Regions from separate parts of the Pseudomonas sp. 9.2(2024) genome, predicted to be linked through region 4. Evidence: predicted binding sites of a transcription regulator. Region 4 holds the regulator's gene; each other region holds the start of a gene.
The links. The regulator FliA, encoded in region 4, starts transcription of late flagellar genes. The targets are predictions, from matches to a motif close to CTAAAGTTTNNNNNNNNNNNGCCGNTAA.
Positions count from the first base shown of each region.

Region 1 (3,783 bases), 2.9 Mb from region 4:
CAGGCGGTCGGTGATATCGCCTTCAAAGCGCAGCTTGCAACCCGTGGCCGAGATGTCCAGCAATTTGCCATCCAGCGGTGCCTTGAGCTTTTCGCCGCCGAGCACGACGCTGACCAGGTCGGTCAGTTTCAGTGCGGCGCGAAAGGCGTTGCGGCGCTGGTGATAAACCACTTCGGTGGGAAGGTCGCCGGTGTAGAAGCGGTCGCCGTCGGAGTCTTTGATGCTCAGCGTCCCTGTGCATTCCCAGGCAATGCGCACGCCATCATGAAAACCCTCAACCTTGAACGGTTCGCCTGCTTCCAGAAAACGTTCGCCGTCGCGCGGGATCATCTCATCAAGCTTGATCGAACCGTTTTCGCGATCGACTTCAATCAGGTAGCTCTGGAAGCGCTGGCTGCGCTCGTGGAACGTAATGATCAGCGGATCGTGGCTCTCTTGCAGCTGGCGCAGATTGCTGGAGATCTCCAGGGGCGTGGTGAGCACCTTTGGGGGCTGCGGAGCGTCATCGTTGGACACGTTAAATCAATCTCCAGACAAAATTTGACTACGACTGGCCAGTATTTTGCCAGCATGTTTCGCACGTTGATAGGGCGCAAGCATAGAAGAAAGCATCACGCCTGGCTGAGCGCGCGTGGTTTCTGCAGTTTGGAGAAGGTGCCGCTGGCATCGTAGAGCGCGGGAGGCTCGCCGCCGGTGAGGATTTTCAGCTGATTGGCCGTAGCGGCCTGCTGCATGATGATCGACTGGCCGTTCTTGACGTTGGCGGCCTGGCACTGGGCAATCAGGTCGGTCAGGACATCGCTCTGGCTCAGCAACTGATCGCCGATGCTCGACTGGCTGGCCAGTTGTTCCAGGCCTGCGCGGTCGAGCGACAGATTGAGACTGGCGAGGATTTCGCTGCGCTTGCGGCCATGCTGTTCGAGCAGAATGATCAATGCCTGTTTGCGCGCCAGAATTTCTTCCAGCAGAGGCATGTCGCGACCGTGCAAGGCGAGGGACTCGGTTTGCAGTAACTCCAGCAATTGTTGAGCTGGAGCAAAGTCGTCGGTGATCAGTTGCAATAAATTAGTGTCGTGCATGGCTGGCCTTGGGTTTTAAGCGTCCAAAAGCCTGGCGCTGACCGAGGCCTAGCGCTGGGCTTCGAAATTAAGCAGTTTGCTGGCTACACGGTTGCTGTCGACCTTGTAGCTGCCATCGGCAATCGCTGCTTTCAACTCGGCCACGCGGGCTTTATCGACGGCAGGCTGATCGCGCAGCTTGTCAGTGACCTTCTGCAACTGTTGAGCCTCATTGCTGAGGTGTACCGATTCCCCGCTTTTTGCGGTACTGGCCTGTTCGGCCGGGGTATTCAGCGGCGCGGAGGTGCCGGTTTCGGCGGTTTCCTTGGCGTTGCTGGTACGTGTACTGCCCGTAAGTGACGAGGAGCTGTTCAAACGGCTGAAATCGATGACCATGTTAAAAACCTCTGGGAATTTGGACGCTTGCCATGTTCTCGGCCATCCCCTGGAAAACTTTAGGCTCATTTAGCAATGAGCTTGCATGCGCCGTTGCAGATCCTGCTGCGGCACAGTTTAGGGAACAGCTCTGGTCAGCGCCAGTTTTCTGCTTGGGTACTCAGGGGCTTTTCAAATATCCGTTCATACAGCCGCTCACATCACCGCTACATGGCCGTTCACATGGCAACTTCCACCTGGCCCGGCGCGATAACCTGCGCCTTGATAACCCGTTGGGAATTGAGGTTTTTCACCCGAATCTGTTCTTTCAGGCCGCCGTTCGACAGGGCTTCGCCCGGCATGCGGACGGCGAGGGTGCCGCTGCGGGCGGTGATCACCACTTGATCGCCCTTGCGAACCACTTCCGCCTGTTCCAGATGCACCAGGGTGATGACTTGATCGGCTACCGTTGGTCGGGTCAATTTCTGGCCGATGGCTTCATCCACCGACGTCAGGAAACCCTGATTGATCGTGCTGACGTCGCGCTCGCGCAAGGTCACGTCTTGAGGCTCGATGATGCCGGCGCGTTTGAGTGGCCGCGTGGTGGTGACAATCTCGCGAAACAGGCGGACTTGAGCGGGCACGAACACCGTCCAGGGGGAGCTGCCTTCGCAGCGGACCTTGACCGTGACACGGCCCAGAGGGCGTGCCGGACTCTCCAGTGTCGCTGTCAATTCCTTGTCGCACATAGGCATGCGCATGCGGGGATCGAGCTGGTTGACCTCGATTTCATAACGGCCTTCCGTTTGACTGGTAGCCAGATAGTCTTCTACGGTGAATTCAAGAAAGCCCTGAGTGACGCCGATAAGCATGTCAGGCAAGGTAACCGCATCAGCACCGGCAGGGCTGCCAGCGAAAAAAAGGCAAACGGCGGACATCGCGCAAAGCCTTCTGCGGAGGGGAGATGTCAGGCGTCGGAAAAATGTCGTTTGAGCGTTCATACGAGTTAAAAAGCAAGCGCCGTGCCGTTTAGCAATGAATGTGCGTCGCAACAACACTTGGCGTTGGTGTAGGAGTCTGGGCATGGCTGGTGTAATGGATTCGGTGAACCAGCGCACGCAACTGGTGGGGCAGAATCGCCTGGAGCTGTTGTTGTTCCGTCTCGACGGCCAGCAGCTCTACGGGATCAACGTGTTCAAGGTTCGGGAAGTGCTGCAATGCCCGCAACTGACGCTGATGCCCAAGTCCAGTCCTGTCGTGTGCGGGGTGGCGAATATCCGGGGGGCGACCATTCCGATCCTAGATCTGGCGATGGCGACCGGCTCCGGTGCTTTGAAAGACAAGAACAGTCCGTTCGTGATCATCACGGAATACAACACCAAGACCCAGGGTTTCCTGGTGCGCTCGGTGGAACGAATCGTGAACATGAACTGGGAAGAGATTCATCCGCCGCCCAAAGGCACCGGACGCGATCACTACCTGACCGCTGTGACTCGGGTCGACAATCAGTTAGTCGAAATCATCGACGTCGAAAAGGTGTTGGCGGAAGTCGCGCCGACCCCGGAAGCGATTTCGGTCGGCGTGGTGGATGTCGAGACCCAGAGCAAGGCGTTGTCGCTGCGGGTGCTGACGGTCGATGACTCGTCGGTGGCGCGCAAGCAGGTGACGCGTTGCCTGCAGACGGTCGGTGTCGAAGTGGTGGCGTTGAACGACGGCAAGCAGGCGCTGGATTACCTGCGCAAGCTGGTCGACGAGGGCAAGAAGCCGGAAGAAGAGTTCCTGATGATGATCTCCGACATCGAAATGCCGGAGATGGACGGGTACACCCTGACGGCCGAGATCCGCAGCGACCCTCGCATGCAAAAGCTTCATATCATCCTGCATACTTCGTTGTCGGGTGTGTTCAATCAGGCGATGGTCAAGAAAGTCGGTGCCGATGACTTCCTGGCCAAATTCCGTCCTGATGACCTGGCATCCCGGGTAGTCGACCGGATCAAAGCAGCAGATATCAGCTAAGGGCCTTTTGCCCCTGGCGTTCAACACGATTTAAGAGGCGGCATCATTTGTCTACGGGTAATTTGGATTTCGAACAGTTCCGGGTCTTCCTGGAAAAAGCCTGTGGCATTTTGCTCGGTGAAAACAAGCAGTACCTGGTGTCGAGCCGTCTCAACAAACTGATGGAGCAGCAAGGCATCAAGTCCCTGGGTGAGCTGGTTCAGCGCATCCAGACCCAGCCGCGCAGCGGTTTGCGCGAGCAGGTGGTCGATGCCATGACGACCAACGAAACCCTGTGGTTTCGCGACACCTATCCGTTTGAAGTCTTGAAGAACAAGGTGCTGCCCGAAGCGAT
Region 1 covers NZ_CP155585.1:4,902,540-4,906,322, reverse strand. The annotation lists gene ABFB52_RS22065 (flagellar brake protein) at 1-516, opposite strand, end outside; gene ABFB52_RS22060 (flagellar protein FlgN) at 612-1,079, opposite strand; gene flgM (flagellar biosynthesis anti-sigma factor FlgM) at 1,128-1,454, opposite strand; gene flgA (flagellar basal body P-ring formation chaperone FlgA) at 1,673-2,434, opposite strand; gene ABFB52_RS22045 (chemotaxis protein CheV) at 2,517-3,449, shown strand; gene cheR (protein-glutamate O-methyltransferase CheR) at 3,497-3,783, shown strand, end outside.
Region 1: a site for FliA is predicted at 1,490-1,517, ahead of flgM (flagellar biosynthesis anti-sigma factor FlgM). Genes of this name have one in related genera too.

Region 2 (3,783 bases), 2.4 Mb from region 4:
GCCGCGGTTCGGCTTTCTTTATGGCGTAAATGCAATAGGGCGAATTGACGCATGTTGTGGCGGATATGCCTTGTTCAGCGGATTGATCATGGAAAGTTACACAGTGTTGCGACCAGTCGCTTTGACACTGCGCCCGCGCTGCGGCACAGTGCGCGCCCTTCTAATAAGACCCTCTATGCAAATCCGCTGGCGACCCTCGTGGCTTGTCGGCCGGACTCATCCTGTCTGGCGGTGAATGGCTTTACCGTCGTGTTTTCGAGGTAGTGAAATGAATGCAGTGATTGCTGCGGTCGGCGTCATGCTGATCCTCAGCCTGTCCCGGGTGCATGTGGTGATCGCGTTGATCGTCGGTGCGCTGGTTGGTGGCCTGACCGGTGGTCTGGGCATCGACGCCACGCTCAAGGCCTTCAACAGTGGCCTGGGTGGCGGGGCGACAGTGGCGTTGTCCTACGCGTTGCTCGGCGCTTTCGCCGTGGCGATTGCCAAGTCCGGTCTGGCCCACGCGCTGGCCGACAAGGCTCTGGCGATGGTCGACCGCCAGCATGCGACCGGTGGCGGCAGCGTCAAATGGATGCTGATCGGCCTGCTGTGGGTGGTGGCGATCGCGTCGCAGAACATCCTGCCGATTCATATTGCGTTCATTCCGCTGCTGGTGCCGCCGCTTTTATATGTACTGACCAAGCTGCAACTGGACCGCCGGTTGATCGCCTGCGTCATGACCTTCGGCCTGATCACGCCGTACATGTTCCTGCCGGTTGGCTTCGGCAACATTTTCCTCAACGAGATCCTGCTGGCCAACGTTGCCCGCAGTGGCGTGGACATCAGCGGGATCAACGTCACCCATGCCATGGGGATTCCGGCGCTGGGCATGCTGGTGGGGCTGGGCATCGCCTTTATCAGTTACCGCAAGAAGCGCGTATACGACCTGGGAAAAATCGAGCAGGTCGAGCAGGTGGCAGTGCAGTACAACCCGCGCAGTCTGTTGATCGCCGGTGTCGCCATTGCCGCAGCTTTCATTATTCAGTTGCTGCTGGATTCGATGATTATCGGGGCGCTGGCCGGTTTCCTGATCTTTTCGGCGTCGGGCATCGTCAAATGGCGCGAGACGGATGACCTGTTTACCGAAGGCATGAAGATGATGGCGATGATCGGCTTCATCATGATCGCCGCTTCCGGATTCGCCGAAGTGATGAAGGCCACTGGCGAGGTGCAGACGCTGGTCGAGTCTTCGGCGTCGTGGATCAACCACAGCAAGGGCATCGGTGCGTTGCTGATGCTGCTGGTCGGTCTTCTGGTGACCATGGGCATAGGCTCGTCGTTTTCCACGGTGCCGATTCTGGCGGCGATTTTCGTGCCGCTGTGCGTGCAACTGGGTTTCAGCCCGATTGCCATTGTCTGCATCGTCGGCACGGCCGGGGCCTTGGGCGATGCCGGTTCGCCCGCGTCAGACTCGACCCTTGGCCCGACCTCCGGTCTGAACATCGACGGCCAGCACCACCACATCTGGGACACCGTTGTTCCGACCTTCCTGCACTACAACCTGCCGCTGCTGGCGTTTGGCTGGGTGGCTGCGATGGTCCTTTAACTCCCGTGATCGTTCCCACGCTCTGCGTGGGAATGCAGCCCGGGACGCTCCGCGTCCCAAAGCGTGACGCAGAGCGTCACAAGAGGCATTCCCACGCAGAGCGTGGGAACGATCGGCGTCGAGGTGTCGTTCTCAAGCTGCAGCTCAACTTTTGGTTACGCGTGCCGTTAAAGCCTTTAACCACGCCAATAAAACCAAAAGAGTGAGCCCCCATGCGCCTGAGTCTCAAGGCTAAAGTCCTGTCCCTTGCCGTCCTTCCGGTGCTGCTCTTTGCGCTGGTGATCAGCCTGACCACGCTGTTCATCCTTCAGGAACAGGCGCGCAATGAAGTCCAGCAGACCCGCGAACGCCTGCTCGGCGACGCCAAAGCCACGCTGGCCAGTTACGTCGCCGTGGCCATGACCACCATCAAACCGTTGTACGACGCCGCCGCTCCCGGTGACGCCGAGGCGCGGGCGCAGGTGATCAAGCTGCTGTCGAGCATCAAGTACGGCAAGGACGGCTACTTCTTCGGCTACGACTCCGAGACCGTGCGCCTGTTCAAGGCCAACGACCCCGAAGGCGTGGGCAAAAGCTTCAAGGACAACCGCGACCCGAATGGCGTTTACGTCAACCGCGATCTGGTGAAAGTGGCGAAGGACGGCACCCATTACCTGCAATACAGCTCGCCGCTGCCGGGCAACGCGCAAGTGCTGGTGCCGAAACTCGGTTACACCGAATACCTGGCGAAGTGGGACATGGCGGTCGGTACGTCGGTCAACCTCGATGGCATCGAAGCGCAAGTAGCGGTGGTCGAGGCCAAGGTGCAGGAGCGCATGCAGGGCGTGGTGCTGAGCATCGTCGGTGTGGCGGTGGTGGTGCTGCTGGTGATCGCGGCAGCGGGGATGTTGCTGGCCAACACCATCCTGCGACCGCTGACCCTGATGAAAGCCAACCTCGATGACATCGCGGCGGGCGAGGGTGATCTGACCCGGCGCTTGACCATCACCAGCCAGGACGAACTCGGCGAACTGGCCGGCTCGTTTAACCGTTTCGTCGACAAGATCCACGGCCTGGTGCGGCAGATCACCGAAATGACGTCGCAACTGACCGGTTTGGTGACGCAGGTATCGGATCAGGCTCAGCGCTCCGATCAGGCCATGGAGCGTCAGCGCCACGAAACCGATCAGGTCGCCACGGCGATCAATGAAATGTCCGCCGCCGCCCAGGAAGTCGCCAAGAGCGCACAGAACGCCGCCGTCGCCGCGCAGCAGACCGACGAAGAGGGCCAGACCGCCAAGCGTGTGGTGGCCGGCAGCATCAAGCAGATTCATGCGCTGGTGGACGACATCCGCAGCAGCGGCGTGTCCCTCGACAGCCTGCAGCAGGACGTGTCGTCGATTGTCGGCGTGCTCGGGGTGATTCGCTCGATTGCCGAACAGACCAACCTGCTGGCACTCAACGCCGCCATCGAAGCCGCCCGGGCCGGCGAGGCCGGGCGCGGGTTTGCGGTGGTAGCGGATGAAGTGCGGGCGCTGGCTTCGCGCACGCAGATCAGTACGCAGGAAATTCAGGGGATGATCGACCGCTTGCAGGCGGGGACGCAGTCGGCGGTTGAAGCGATGCGCCGTTCCAGCGAGGCGGGTGACGGCACGTCGGCGCAGGCCAATCAGGCGGGGGCTTCGCTGGATGCGATGGCGGATCTGATTGCGACCATCAACTCGATGAACGCGCAGATTGCCAGTGCCGCTGAAGAGCAGACGGCGGTGGCGGAAGAGATCAACCGCAGCGTGCACCAGATTGCGGTGGCGGTGGATAACGTGGCGGATGAGACCCAGTTGGGGGCGCAGACTTCGCGGAGTCTCGCGGAGTTGGGGCAGCGGCTTGGGAAGTTGGTGGGGCAGTTCCGGATCTGACCCCCAAAGGCCCCCTCACCCTAACCCTCTCCCGGAGGGAGAGGGGACTGACCGCAGTGTCTTGCGTCATACATCGACCTGAAAAATCGTGTCGATTATGGATTCACAGCCGATCGCTCATGTCGGCGTATCTCTCGAATATCCCCCGTTCGGTTCCCTCTCCCTCCGGGAGAGGGCTAGGGTGAGGGCCGGCTTTTGACTTTGGCGAGCTCAGGGCCTGTCCCAGTAGGGGACTTCGCCAAAGCACTCGATAAAAAAGTCGATGACCGTCCGCACCTTCACCGACAACCGCCGGCTCCCCGG
Region 2 covers NZ_CP155585.1:4,365,079-4,368,861, reverse strand. The annotation lists gene ABFB52_RS19585 (Na+/H+ antiporter NhaC family protein) at 269-1,585, shown strand; gene ABFB52_RS19580 (methyl-accepting chemotaxis protein) at 1,798-3,480, shown strand; gene ABFB52_RS19575 (LysR family transcriptional regulator) at 3,691-3,783, opposite strand, start outside.
Region 2: a site for FliA is predicted at 1,729-1,756, ahead of ABFB52_RS19580 (methyl-accepting chemotaxis protein). Genes of this name have one in related genera too.

Region 3 (3,783 bases), 2.0 Mb from region 4:
GCACAGCGCCGCGAAGGCGAACAGCCCGACTTCCACCGCGTAGGTCCCGCCGATCGGCAGACCCAAGCGCCAGAGCTCTTTGAGGTACTGCCGGTTCGGCCGCGACAGGCCTTCACGCAGCGGGTAAGCGTCGTAGGCCGGATGCCGGCGAATGTGCCAGGCCAGTGCGAGAGCCATGCAGTTGGCGACAATCGCCGTGACCAGGCCGATACCGGTCAGCCCGAGCTGCGGCAGGCCGAACATGCCGGTGATCAGCGCGTAATTGAGCAGGAAGTTGGCCACCGTGCCGGCGAGGCTGATGACCATCACCGGCGTTGCCCGGCCGATGGCGCTGGTGAAACCGCGTAAGGCCATGAAACTCAGGTAGCCGGGCAGGGCGAACGGCAGGGCGACCAGAAATTGCCCGGCGGCGTTGACGTTGGTCTCGGTCTGGCCGAACAGCAACAGCACCGGTTTCAGATTCCACAACAGCAGCCCGGCACCGAGTGCCATCAGCCACGCCAGCCATAGCCCGGCCTGGGTCAGGCGGGCGGCGCCGATGATGTCGCCGGCGCCCTGACGAATCGCCACCAGAGTGCCGACCGCCGCGATCACGCCGATGCAGAAGATCGACACGAACGAATAGCTCGCCGCGCCCAGACCGCCACCGGCCAGCGCTTCGGGACTGAGGCGCGCCATCATCAGGGTGTCGGTCAGCACCATCAGCATGTGCGCCAACTGCGAGGCGATCAACGGCCCCGCCAGCCGCAGGATGGCCCAGAGTTCGGTACGCACAGGACGCTGCATGTTTTCACATCCTTATAAAAGAGGGAGCAAGAAACCGTCGATTCTCAGGGTTTGGCGCGGGTTGCACAAAGGGATAAAAAGGATGGGTAGCATGATTAAAACTCATCCTGTCGCGATTCTGCTAAGTTGGCGCAATCCCCCCATTGGAGCGTTGTGCATGTCCCGTCGTCTTCCACCCTTGTATGCCCTGCGCGCATTCGAAGCGGCGGCCCGCCACAGTTCGTTCACCCGGGCAGCCGAAGAGTTGTCGATCACTCAAAGTGCGGTGAGCCGGCACATCCGCACGCTCGAAGAGCACTTCGCCTGCCGCTTGTTCCACCGCAGCGGGCGCAATCTGCAACTGACCGAGTCGGCACGCCTGCTGCTGCCGGGCATCCGTGATGGCTTTGCCGCGCTGGAACGTGCCTGCAATACCTTGCGCGCCGAAGATGACATCCTGCGCATGAAAGCCCCGTCGACCCTGACCATGCGCTGGTTGCTGGCGCGGCTCAGTCGCTTTCGTCATCTGCAGCCAGGTAACGAGGTGCAACTGACCAGCGCGTGGATGGACGTGGATTCGGTGGACTTCAATAACGAGCCCTTCGATTGCGCGGTGTTGTTGAGTGACGGGCATTTCCCGCCGGACTGGGAAGCCAGCCTGCTGTTTCCGGAGGAGCTGATTCCGGTCGGCGCGCCGAATCTGCTCAACGATCAGCCGTGGGACGTGGCGCGGCTGGCCAGCGCCGAATTGCTGCACCCGACGCCGGACCGCCGCGACTGGCGCAGTTGGCTGGAGCACATGGGGCTGTCGGATCAGGTGTCGCTCAAGGGCGGACAGGTGTTCGATACTCTGGAACTCGGGATGATTGCGGCGGCTCGGGGCTATGGGGTTTCCATGGGCGATCTGCTGATGGTGGCCGAGGATGTCGCGCAAGGACGCTTGAGTCTGCCGTGGCCGACGGCGGTCGCCAGCGGCCTGAATTATTACCTGGTGTGGCCAAAGACTCGTCCGGGAGGTGAACGTTTGCGCCGTCTGAGCGACTTCCTGCAAGGCGAAGTCCGCGCCATGGCGCTGCCGGCGGTCACGCGCTTGAGCTGAAACGTTCGAGCCTGCACAATGCCGGCCTTTCGCCATAACCCTGCTGTTCGCTCAAGTATTCGGTTTTACCGCCGAATACGTGCATGTGGAACCGTCGTGCCGGTGGCCACGATTTACCCCCATTAGAAAATTACCCGAGCTGCGATCAAGGAGGATCGGAAGTTCGGCCAGGAGCTGTCCATGTCTCAACCTCGCGCTCGGATCGCCTCGCAGCTGGGCCTCGCGCTCGCCGTGATACTGGCGATAGTCATCAGCGGCAGTACGGTGTTCGCCCTGCGTTCGCTGGACACCGCCAACCTCGCCACCCGTGAAGAACACCTGGCCAGCGAGGCACGCCTGCTCGCCGACCAGCTGAGCACTTTTCACGGCACGCTGCGCGAAAGCACCCAGCGCCTGAGCGGGTTGTTCGAGAAGCGCTTCATCGCGGGCCTGAGCATTCACCCGAGCGAGCCGGTCAATGTTGCGGGCACCCAGACCCCGGGCCTGCACTTGGGCAGCGAGGTGTTGAACAACAACTTCAAGGAAGTCGACGAGTTCAAGCAGATGACGGCGGGCGTTGCCACGCTGTTCGTGCGCAGCGGCGAAGACTTCATTCGCGTCAGCACCTCTCTGAGCAAACAAGACGGCACCCGCGCCATCGGCACCGTGCTCGACCACGCTCACCCGGCCTATGCGAAATTGATGGCGGGGCAGGGTTACGTCGGTCGCGCCTTGCTGTTCGATCGCTCCTACATGACTCAGTACACCCCGGTGCGTGACAGCAGCGGCAAGGTAATCGCGGTGTTGTTCGTCGGCTTCGATTACACCGACGCGCAGAACGCCCAGTTCGCCAATCTCAAGCGCTTCCGTATCGGCCAGACCGGCTCGCTGGCGCTGCTGGACGAGAAGAACCAGTGGCTGGTGGCGCCGGCCGGTGTGCAGGCGCTGGATCAAGCGGTTCCTGTAATCAACGGTCTGGCGAAAACGCCGGGTAAAGGACAGTTCTGGAGCGACAAGTCCGAAGACTTCTACAGCATCGCCGTGCCGTTCGAGGGTGGCCCGTGGTCGGTGGTGGCGAGCATGCCGAAAGCCGAGATCCGCGCGGTGACCTGGAGCGTCGGCACTCAGCTGGCCATCGGCAGTCTGCTGGCGATGCTGCTGGCGGTCGGCTCCGTGGTCTGGTTGCTGCGCAGCAAACTGGCACCGCTGGGCGATCTGGTCCGCCAGGCTGAAGCCCTGGGCGCCGGCGATCTGAGCGTGCGCCTGAGTGTGTCGAGCAACGACGAGATTGGCCAGTTGGCCCGCGCGTTCAACCAGATGAGCCAGGCCCTGTCGACCATGGTCGAGCACATCCGCCGCGCCTCGGAAGAGGTCAACCGTCGGGCTCAAGCGCTGTCCGGTCTGTCTGGCGGCGCCTATGAAGGCATGGAGCAACAGTCTGGCGAAATCACCAGCATGGCCGGCGCCGTTGAAGAGTTCTCCGCCACGTCGCTGAACATTGCCGACAACATGGGCAACACCCAGCGTCTGGCCCAGGAAAACGCCCAGCAGACCCAGATCGGTCGCACGTCGATGGAAGAAGCGTCTTCCTCGCTGGAGCAGATTGCCGGCGCACTGAACACCACCGCGACCGTGATCAACACGCTCGGTCAGCGCTCCCAGGAAATCGGCGGCATCGTCAGCGTGATCACCTCGATTGCCGAACAGACCAACCTGCTGGCACTCAACGCTGCCATCGAAGCGGCCCGTGCCGGTGAACAAGGTCGCGGGTTTGCCGTGGTGGCCGACGAAGTGCGCAGCCTCGCCTCGCGTACCCGTCAGGCGACGGATGAAATTTCCAGCATGATTCACAGCATTCAGCAGGAAACCGGCAACGCCATCAGCAACATGGAGCAGGGCAACCTGCTGATGCAGGAAGGCCTGTCGCGCAATGCCAATGT
Region 3 covers NZ_CP155585.1:6,264,594-6,268,376, reverse strand. The annotation lists gene ABFB52_RS28460 (NorM family multidrug efflux MATE transporter) at 1-786, opposite strand, end outside; gene ABFB52_RS28455 (LysR substrate-binding domain-containing protein) at 944-1,864, shown strand; gene ABFB52_RS28450 (methyl-accepting chemotaxis protein) at 2,045-3,783, shown strand, end outside.
Region 3: a site for FliA is predicted at 1,915-1,942, ahead of ABFB52_RS28450 (methyl-accepting chemotaxis protein). Genes of this name have one in related genera too.

Region 4 (3,783 bases):
AGACGGCCAGCCTTGGCGAAGTGCTGAGCCTGGCGATCAGTCATGAACTGCCGGTCGCCTACCTGACCGACGGCCCACGGATTCCGGATGATCTGCATCTGCCGCGCCGTCATCAACTGGTCAGCCGCGCCGTCAGCGTGCAAATGCAGGAAGAACCCAGCGAAGAAGCCATGGCTGACATGTTCGCTGATATCTACCACAGTCCGACCAAGCAGGTTGGCTGAGGTAATGAACCGTTTTTGTACCTACATCGATGGTCTGCCATGCATTGTTCCGGTTGTGAACGCGCAGCCAGTAATGTGGCCTCCGTCTATGCAAGACAAGGTAAAGAAATAACATGGGCAGCATGCATCCCGTACAGGTGATCGCGGTGACCGGCGGCAAAGGTGGCGTCGGCAAGACTAATGTGTCAGTGAACTTGTCCCTGGCGCTGGCAGAGCTTGGCCGTCGGGTCATGCTGCTGGACGCCGACCTGGGGCTGGCGAACGTCGACGTTCTGCTGGGCCTCACACCCAAACGCACCCTGGCCGACGTGATCGAAGGCCGCTGCGAGCTGCGCGACGTGCTGTTGCAAGGCCCCGGCGGAATCCGCATCGTGCCGGCCGCTTCCGGCACCCAGAGCATGGTTCACCTGAGCCCGGCCCAGCATGCCGGCCTGATTCAGGCGTTCAGCGACATCGGCGACAATCTCGACGTACTGGTGATCGACACCGCTGCGGGTATTGGTGACTCGGTAGTCAGTTTCGTTCGCGCAGCCCAGGAAGTGTTGCTGGTGGTCTGTGACGAGCCGACCTCGATCACCGACGCCTACGCGCTGATCAAACTGCTGAACCGCGATTACGGCATGAATCGCTTCCGCGTCCTGGCCAACATGGCCCAGAGCCCGCAGGAAGGTCGCAATCTGTTCGCCAAGTTGACCAAGGTCACGGATCGCTTCCTCGACGTCGCCCTACAATACGTCGGCGCGGTGCCCTACGACGAAAGCGTGCGCAAGGCGGTGCAGAAGCAGCGTGCGGTCTATGAAGCCTTCCCGCGTTCCAAGTGCGCACTGGCGTTCAAGGCGATCGCACAGAAGGTCGACACCTGGCCGCTGCCCGCCAACCCGCGCGGCCACCTCGAATTTTTCGTCGAGCGCCTCGTGCAGCAAACGGCAGGACCTGTGCTATGACCGCCAGCGGTATGAATTTCTACAAGAAGTCGGCGCGTGACGCGCAGTACGAGCTGATCGAGCGTTACGCGCCACTGGTCAAACGCATCGCCTACCACTTGCTGGCGCGATTGCCGGCCAGTGTGCAGGTCGAAGACCTGATCCAGGCCGGGATGATCGGCCTGCTCGAAGTCTCGACCAAATACGACGCCAGCAAGGGCGCCAGTTTTGAAACGTACGCGGGCATCCGGATCCGCGGTGCGATGCTCGATGAAGTCCGTAAGGGGGACTGGGCGCCACGCTCGGTTCACCGCAATACCCGTATGGTCAGCGACGCAATTCGCTCGATTGAAGCTAAAACCGGCCGTGACGCTAAAGATCACGAAGTTGCGGCCGAACTCCAATTGAGTCTCGACGATTACTACGGGATTTTGAACGACACCCTGGGCAGCCGGCTGTTCAGTTTCGACGACCTGTTGCAGGACGGCGAACACGAAGGGCTGCACGAGGATGGCGCCAGTGCTCATCTGGAGCCGTCGCGCGATCTGGAAGACGAACGTTTCCAGGCCGCGCTGGCGGACGCGATTGCCAATTTGCCGGAGCGTGAGCGACTGGTGTTGGCGCTGTACTACGACGAAGAGCTGAACCTCAAGGAGATCGGTGAAGTCCTTGGCGTCAGTGAATCGCGGGTCAGCCAGTTACACAGCCAGTGCGCGGCCCGCTTGCGGGGGCGTTTGGGGGAGTGGCGAGCGCGCTGAAGGCAGTGTGGGGACACTGCGAACGAGGCTGGTGCGGTGGTGAACGGCACCGGTCTCGATCTGTCGTGCTCCAGACAGTCATCGAGTGTTTTGCCGGATTGATTGAAATGGCGCGTCCAGGTGCTGGGCGCGTTTAAGACTGCTTGGAGGTCGAATTGAACAAAGACATGAAAATCCTCATCGTTGATGACTTCTCAACGATGCGGCGGATCATCAAGAACCTGTTGCGTGATCTGGGGTTCACCAACACCGTTGAAGCCGACGATGGCACCACTGCCATTCCGGTACTCAACAGCGGCAGCATCGACTTTCTGGTGACCGACTGGAACATGCCCGGCATGACCGGTATCGACCTGCTGCGCCACGTGCGTGCCGATGAAAAGCTCAAGCACCTGCCAGTGCTGATGGTGACCGCTGAAGCCAAGCGCGAGCAGATCATCGAAGCGGCCCAGGCCGGCGTTAACGGCTACGTGGTCAAACCTTTCACGGCCCAGGCGTTGAAAGAAAAAATCGAGAAGATTTTCGAACGCATCGGCTGATGAACGCGCGGGGGAGCTATGGAGCATAACGAATCTTCACAGGGCGATTTTGAGTCGACCCTGAAAAAACACGCGGTCGAACTGGTCGAGAGCCTTGAAAAAGGCAAGTTCGGCGACGCTGTGCAACTGATCCATGAGCTCAATCAGACCCGTGACCGTGGCCTGTACCAGGAAGTGGGCAAGCTCACGCGTGAACTGCACAGTGCGATCGTCAATTTCCAGATCGATCCGCACATGCCGCAGGCTGAGGAAGTGTCGCAAATCACCGACGCTACCGAGCGCCTGAGCTACGTGGTCAAACTGACCGAAGCTGCCGCCAACCGCACCATGGATCTGGTGGAAAGCGCGACCCCTGTGGTCAATGGCCTGGCTGACGAAGCCCAGGCCTTGAGCGCCGATTGGGGCCGCTTCATGCGCCGTGAGGTCGGGGCTGAAGAGTTCCGTGAACTGGCGCGCCGGGTCGACGGTTTTCTGGCACGCAGCAGCGCGGACAACCGCGCGGTGTCGAGCAATCTGAACGACATTCTGCTCGCCCAGGATTACCAGGACCTCACAGGCCAGGTGATCAAGCGCGTGACCCAATTGGTCACCGAAGTCGAAAGCAACCTGCTCAAGCTCGTGCTCATGGCCAGCCAGGTGGACCGCTTTGCGGGCATCGAACATGACCGTGCGGCGATGCTTGCTGAAAAAGATCCACAAAAACATCTCTCGCAGGGTGAAGGTCCGCAGATTCATGCCGATAAACGAGAAGACGTTGTGTCCGGTCAGGACGATGTGGACGATTTGCTATCCAGCCTTGGATTTTGAGTTTTTTTGGGTTTTTAGACCTGTAGGAGCACCCCATTAATGAGCTTCGGCGCCGATGAAGAGATCCTTCAGGATTTCCTGGTTGAGGCCGGCGAGATTCTTGAGCAACTGTCCGAACAACTGGTCGAGCTGGAAAGCCGCCCGGATGACGCAGATCTGCTCAACGCAATTTTTCGCGGTTTCCACACTGTAAAAGGGGGCGCCGGCTTCCTTCAGCTCAACGAGCTGGTGGAGTGCTGTCACATCGCCGAAAACGTGTTCGACATCCTGCGCAAGGGTGAACGACGCGTCGATGCAGAACTGATGGACGTGGTGCTCGAAGCGCTGGACGCGGTGAACAGCATGTTCAGCGAAGTCCGCGATCGCAGCCCGATCACCGCCGCCACCCCGGAACTGCTGGCCGCCCTGGCGCGTCTGGCCGAACCGCAATCGGCGGATGAAGCCCCGGCTTCGCCTGTCGCCGAGATGATCGAAGAACTGGTCGTCGAAGGTGATTCGGGTGACATCACCGATAACGAATTTGAACAGTTGC
Region 4 covers NZ_CP155585.1:2,010,166-2,013,948, forward strand. The annotation lists gene flhF (flagellar biosynthesis protein FlhF) at 1-224, shown strand, start outside; gene fleN (flagellar synthesis regulator FleN) at 338-1,168, shown strand; gene fliA (RNA polymerase sigma factor FliA) at 1,165-1,905, shown strand; gene ABFB52_RS09040 (chemotaxis response regulator CheY) at 2,073-2,444, shown strand; gene ABFB52_RS09045 (protein phosphatase CheZ) at 2,463-3,251, shown strand; gene ABFB52_RS09050 (chemotaxis protein CheA) at 3,291-3,783, shown strand, end outside.